2 linked regions of the Filimonas effusa genome follow. The protein of the gene in region 2 interacts with the protein of the main gene of each other region in a pairwise test. Links are inferred from orthologs where the notes say so. Each region holds a gene or a part of one and is shown on either strand. Other genes may lie near its edges. The genes, in order: ESB13_RS10690 and abc-f.

Region 1 (3,607 bases), 1.5 Mb from region 2 along the record:
GGCTTCACCGGCAGTATCACCGGCTGGCTTGGCAGCCGATTCATCAATGTTGGCCAGTACAGAACCAATTTCAAGAGTATCACCTTCTTGGGCTACGGTTTTTAAAACGCCTGCCTGCTCGGCATTTACTTCAAAGGTGGCTTTTTCGCTTTCCAGTTCTGCTATCACCTCATCGCGCTCAACGTAATCTCCATCCTTTTTGGTCCATTTCAACAGTGTTACTTCATTAATTGACTCTCCTACTGTTGGTACTTTAATTTCGATCATAACATTCTATTATGTTAGTATATTCTTCGGTACGGTAAATTAAATACTAAATGCTGTATCCAGGATATCGGCCTGCTCGGCAGCATGCACTTTCGCAAAACCGGTAGCGGTAGAAGCGCTGGCATTGCGGCTGATAACACCATAGTTGATGGTCTTCAGGTTCATTTGCAGGAACGACGCCGCACCCATATTCAGCGGCTCTTCCTGAACCCAGAACCATACAGCCCGGTTATATTTCTGATACAGCTCCTCCAGCTGTTTCACCGGTAAAGGATAGATCTGCTCCAATCGAACGATCGCAATATCTTCCCTGTTTTCTTTTTGCTTTTTCTCCGCAAGCTCAAAATAGATCTTACCGGAACAGAACAACACTTTCTTCACAAGCCCTGCATTGGTAGCAGCAGGATCGTCTATCACCTCTTTAAACCCTCCGTTGGTAAACTCTTCAACAGCACTATAGCTGCCTGCATGACGAAGATTGGCCTTCGGCGACATATTCACCATTGGCTTACGGAAAGGCCATGCAAGCTGACGGCGCAGCGCATGGAAAAAGTTGGCTGCCGTAGTAATATTGGTGACAACCATATTCTGCTCGGCACTGCTTTGCAGGAAACGCTCCAGGCGGGCACTGGAGTGATCAGGCCCACCGCCTTCATAACCATGCGGTAATAACAATACCATACCATTCATAGTACCCCATTTCTGTTCCGCACTTGTAATATACTGATCAATCACCATTTGTGCACCATTCACGAAATCACCATACTGCGCCTCCCAAATAACAAGCGCATTGGGGTTCGCCATCGCATAACCGTAATCAAAGCCCATTACCCCATATTCACTCAGTAAAGAGTTGAATACACGGAACTTACCCTGCTTCTCCTGGAAGTGGTTCAAACGGTTGTATTGTTTATTGGTCGATTCATCGAATAACACGGCATGCCTGTGAGAAAAAGTACCCCGCTTCACGTCTTCACCGCTCAGCCGCACATCCTTGCCCTCTACCAGTATACTGCTGTACGCAAGCAGCTCCGCAGTAGCCCAGTCAACCTTCTTCTCCGCTTCAAATAATTTGATCTTGTCCTGCAGCAGTTTGTCCACTTTCTTAAGCGGACTGAAATCTGCAGGCCACTTCATCAGGCCGTCGAATAAACGTTTGAACGCCTCTTCTTTGATGGCCGTAACCGGCGAAGCATCAAAGTCGCCCTCATTCGAACGGCGCAATTCGCGCCACCACAATTCAGGCTCCTGTAAAGTATAAGGAATGGGCTTCTGACGTACTTCATCTAAACGCTCCTGCAGATCGGCCCAGAATTTCTTCTCCATATCCTTGGCCATGTCTTTGGCTTCAGGTTCGCCATTCTGCGCCAGGTACTGCGTATATACTTCCCTTGGATTCGGATGTTTCTCGATCAGTGCATAAAGGCTCGGCTGCGTAAACTTAGGTTCATCACCCTCGTTATGACCATGACGCCTGTAACAAAGTATATCGATATAGATATCAGCTTTAAAACGCTGACGGTAATCCGCAGCAATCTCCACAGCTTTTACAACAGCTTCAATATCGTCGCCGTTTACATGAAACACGGGAGCCTGCGTAATGGAGGCAACAGCAGTACAATAGTCCGAGCTGCGCGCATCATCAAAGTCTGTCGTAAAACCAATCTGGTTGTTTACAACAATATGCAGCGTACCACCTACATTGTACCCTTCCAGTTCACTCATCTGGGCAATCTCATATACAATACCCTGGCCCGCCAAAGCAGCATCACCATGTATTAATATAGGAAGGGTTTTATCGTATTCTGCATTGTATAATACATTCGCCTTCGAACGCGCAAAGCCCGTAACAATAGGATTAACAACCTCAAGATGGGATGGATTGGGACAAAGCTGTAGGTTCAGTTTATGACCTGCAGGCGACTCATGCTCACTGCTGAAACCCAGGTGGTATTTAACGTCGCCGCTGCCCCAGGTCCTGTCGGCAGGAATAATCCCCTCAAACTCGCTGAAGATCTGCTCATAAGTTTTACCGAGAATATTCGCAAGCACATTTAAACGCCCACGGTGCGCCATACCTATCACCACTTCCTTCACGCCATTGGCGCCAGCCTGGTTGATGATGGCGTCCATTGCCGGTATAAGGCTTTCGCCGCCTTCAAGTGAAAAGCGTTTCTGGCCTATATATTTGGTATGAAGGAACTTTTCGAAGATCACCCCCTGGTTAAGCTTTTCAAGAATACCACGCTTTTGTTCAAGCGGCACCTGCTTAAGCATACGCTCTTCCACAGCCTGGGCCAGCCATTCAATACGCTCCATAGCGTTAAGCGCACTGTACTCCACACCTACCGAACTGGTATAACATTTAACCAGCTTGTCGATGATGGCCTTCAAAATGGTTTTGCCCAGTCCTATGAACTTACCCGCTTCAAAACTGCTGTTCAGATCAGCGTCAGATAAACCGAAATAAGATAATTCTAGATTAGCCCTGCGGTCTTTACGTGGCCTGATAGGGTTGGTTTTTGCTACCAGGTGCCCCTTTTTACGATAGGCCTGAATTAACTGGTATACCGAGAATTCCTTTGCCAGCTGGCTTGAATCAACAGAACCGCCGGAGGCCTTTCCATTGCCATTTACCTGACCTATCGCGAAATCGAAACCTTCAAAAAACTTCTTAAATTCGGGATCGACACTGGTTGGATTCTCTGTATATTCCTGGTATAAACGCTCAATAAAAGCTGGATGCGAATTCGTTATATATGAAAAGTCTTTCATGCCAAGCTGATTTGTCCTAAGTTTTGAAAGATATTATATGTTTTGAAAGAATTGACTGCAAATATCGGGAGTAAGTCAAAACCAAATAGTAAAAACTAAAAAAATAACCGTATAAGCGTATAAAATACATTTAATAACAGCTACTTTAACGTAATGTTTGGGCAGGTTTTTATTTTTTTGCGATTTTCTTTTTGACTTTTCAGTTTTTTGCCTACCTTCGCCGTCCGAAAAAAGAAATATTAAATGGCAAACCATTCAGCTACAAAGAAAGATGTGCGCCAGGCCGCAAAGCGCAGGGACAGGAACCGTTATTATGGTAAAACAACCCGTAATGCAGTTCGTGGTCTGAAAGCTTTGAAAGAAGAGAAAGCATATGACGAGCAATTGCCTTCTGTAGTGTCTATGATTGACAAACTGGCTAAACGCGGTGTTATTCATAAGAACAAGGCAGCCAACCTGAAAAGTAAGCTCGCCAAGAAAACTGCTCTGGCAGCAAAAGCATAGTTCAATCTTACATCTTTATACGGTATACCAACCGGTTAATTAACTGGTTGGTTTTTTTATT
Region 2 (3,218 bases):
CGGGAACATCGCCGCATTCGAGCATACCGGCTTTGTATTTAGGATGCTTTTTGCCGAGATAAGGATTTTCGACCACGTTTTTATCGCTGAGCCAGAAAGCTTCTTCTTCGTCGTTGAAGGCCATGGGGCAATGCTGGTGGTACACCACTGCCTGGTCGTATTTAACAGTGCGGGCGAGGTTGTATAAGTTATCGGACAGGATGTTGAAGGAGCGTCTTTTGCCCTCGATCGTTTTTTCGCCTGCGATGGCCTGCGCTTCAGCGTTTATTCCTTCAGAAAAAGAGCGGGCGGTGAGGATGATGGCGGAATCGGCTTTCAGCTCGTTCAACGGCACTTTAGAGACGCTGGCGGCCAGGGCATTGGCTGCGGCGCTGGCCTGGGCAGTATCCCATTCTACAAATGCATTCTTAAGTGTATAATATTTAGCTAACAAATCGTTAAAGGCGGTATTAAAGGCTGCGGAGTTTTTGCTGATGGCCAAAGCTTCCTGTTTTGGCGCTTCGGGCTTATCGGATTTTTTGGTATAAGAGAAATAGGCTACTACGGCAACCGCCACTACTACAATTATTAATACTAACTTTTTCATCCGCGAATTTTTAATTGAAGAATAAAGATAGCCGCTTCACGCGCTTTTCTTTTAGTTTTGCGGCAATTTAATTGAGTTATGTTAATTGGATTGAACAATGTGACCTTCGAATTCGGGGCAAGGGTAATAGTATCGGAAGCCACCTGGCATATACATCCGGGAGAAAGGATTGGGTTGATAGGCTATAATGGAACCGGGAAATCCACTATGCTGAAATTGCTGGTAGGACAATATACCCCTTCTGTTGGTACGGTTGAAAAGGGACGGGACACCACTATTGGTTACCTGCACCAGGACCTGTTAAGTTTCGACACCAATGATTCTATCCTGGAGGTGGCGATGGGGGCTTTCGAGCGGATCAAACAACTGGAGAAAGAGATTGAAACGCTGGGTCATCAGCTGGAAGCTACCAGCGATGAAAAGCTGCTTGAGCAATATACCGACAAACTGCATGAACTTGAAGTGCTGGGTGGTTATACCATTCATCACCGTACAGAGGAAGTATTGCAGGGTCTGGGTTTCAGCAATACCGATCTGCAACGTCCGTATAAGGAGTTCAGCGGGGGCTGGCGTATGCGTGTGCTGCTTGCGAAGATGATATTGCAGCAGCCCGATGTGTTACTGCTTGATGAACCTACGAACCACCTCGACCTTCCTTCTATCGAGTGGCTGGAGAAATACCTGCAGCATTACCAGGGCAGCGTGGTTATTGTAAGTCACGATAAATATTTCCTGAACCGTATGGTGAATAAGATCGTGGAGCTGTACCAGCAGCGGCTGCATATTTATTCCGGCAACTACGCGTTTTACGAGCAGGAGAAAGAGATCCGTGTAGAACTGCAGCAGCGTGCCTACGAGAACCAGCAGGATTATATCCGTCAGCAGGAGCGTTTCATTGAACGCTTTAAAGCCAAAGCCAGTAAGGCTGCGGCTGCGCAAAGCGCCATGAAGCGTCTGGATAAAATTGAGCGTATAGACCAGGTTGAAATTGAGCGTCCGAACCTCCGGATCAATTTCCAGGTAGATAAGCAGCCCGGCAAAGTATTGGCTGAGCTGAAAGGCGTCACCAAGAAATTCGGGGAGAATACCATTATTGAAAATGCCGTAGCTGAAATAGAGCGCGGTGATAAAATAGCGCTTATCGGCGCCAACGGTAAGGGTAAATCTACCGTGCTGCGCATTATTGCCGGCACCGAGCCTTACAGCGGCGAGCGCGTATGGGGGTATAACGTAGACGAAAGTTTTTATGCGCAGCACCAGCTTGAAGCACTGGATCTGAACAATACCATCCTGGAAGAAATGCAAACCTGCCGGAGCGGAAAAACAGAACTGGAACTCCGTTCACTGCTGGGTTGTTTCCTTTTTGGCGGTGACGATACCGATAAACGGATCAAAGTATTAAGCGGTGGTGAAAAAGCCAGGGTGGCGCTCGCGAAGGTAATTGTGAGCAAGGCCAATTTCCTGATGCTTGACGAACCTACGAACCACCTTGATATGCACAGCGTAGAGCTGCTGGCCAACGCATTGAACAAATACGAAGGCAGTATCATCTTCGTTAGTCACGACCGTTATTTCATTTCGGAGACTGCCAACAAGATCTGGGAGATCGTGGATCACGAGATCAAAGAGTTCAAGGGTACTTATAAGGAGTATATGGAATGGAAAGAGCGGATGGCCAGGCAACAAAAGGCGCAGGCGCAGGCGAATGCCAATAGCGGCGGAAAGGCTGTTCCTGAAAAGAAAGCGGCACCGGCCCCCACTCCTGCCAAAGCACCTGTAAGCCAGGAGCAGAAGAAAGAGCAACAGAAGATCCAGAAGGATTTCAATAAAGCGGAAAAGGACCTGGCGCAGCTGCAATCGGAAAAGGCGAAGCTGGAAGAAGCGATGGGTAACCCGGACAACTATTCAGACAAGCAAAAGTTCACTAAACTGGAGCAGGAATACCGGACCGTCCAGGAGAAGATCACTGAAGTGACGCGTGTGTATGAGGCCTTATTCGAGAAGGTGATGGAGATGGAATAGCTAACAACAGGTTGCAAAAACAGATAGAGAGGCTTTAGGTGTTCCTAAAGCCTCTTATTTTTTATAGTACCGTTTCTTTATTTTCCCAGGCTTTCACAAAATCGGAAACCAGGTAGCTGATGAGTTTACCTGTGGAGTCGCTTCTGCGGCCGTCGAGCAGCTGAGTGGCGCCTTCACAAATGTGGAGGTAGGCCGGGCTCGTTTCGCGGGCTGCCATATGAACATACTGGCGGGCCTGCAGGGTGGAGACGCCGGCAGGGGAAACCGCGCTGCTGAGGGTAGATTCGATGCTGTCGAGATCGAGTTCGAGCCCGCAGCGGTTGCCTTCGGTGAAATTTGCGGCGTGAAGTACGGCTTCGGTAAAACTATACTTTCCACGCAGGAAAATGTCTTCATAAGTCACCAGATCAAAGAAGGGGTTGTTCACGAGATCCATCCAGGAGTTCTGGGGCAGGTAGTTTTCGTGTAAGCCTACGATGCAATATTTTTCGAGATAGCCGTCGTCTTCGGCATAACGGAACGGGTTGCCGCTATGGCGTCCTTCGGCGGGGCGGTAATCGGCGTGTGCGTCGAGATTGATGACATTGATCTGGGCAAGCGGCAGGATGCC

Evidence for each region.
Region 1: the proteins of abc-f (region 2) and ESB13_RS10690 interact in binary tests that used the Escherichia coli proteins (3 or more experiments, as listed by UniProt). The link is inferred for Filimonas effusa from one-to-one orthologs.

Annotation. Positions count from the first base shown.
Region 1 is NZ_SDHZ01000001.1:2,830,508-2,834,114, forward strand. Bases 107-3,389 are described here. They hold ESB13_RS10690 (2-oxoglutarate dehydrogenase E1 component), read right to left. Parts: upstream 3,043-3,389; coding sequence 307-3,042; downstream 107-306. Other genes in these bases: odhB (2-oxoglutarate dehydrogenase complex dihydrolipoyllysine-residue succinyltransferase), read right to left, coding at 107-267; rpsT (30S ribosomal protein S20), read left to right, coding at 3,286-3,389. In the rest of the region: more of odhB, read right to left, coding at 1-106; more of rpsT, read left to right, coding at 3,390-3,546. UniProt on the Escherichia coli protein: E1 component of the 2-oxoglutarate dehydrogenase (OGDH) complex which catalyzes the decarboxylation of 2-oxoglutarate, the first step in the conversion of 2-oxoglutarate to succinyl-CoA and CO(2).
Region 2 is NZ_SDHZ01000001.1:1,364,980-1,368,197, forward strand. What follows is about bases 243-3,136. They hold abc-f (ribosomal protection-like ABC-F family protein), read left to right. Parts: upstream 243-664; coding sequence 665-2,608; downstream 2,609-3,136. Other genes in these bases: ESB13_RS04985 (DUF3347 domain-containing protein), read right to left, coding at 243-586; ESB13_RS04995 (formimidoylglutamase), read right to left, coding at 2,670-3,136. Also shown: more of ESB13_RS04985, read right to left, coding at 1-242; more of ESB13_RS04995, read right to left, coding at 3,137-3,218. UniProt on the Escherichia coli protein: Genetic data indicate it may be involved in ribosome assembly or function.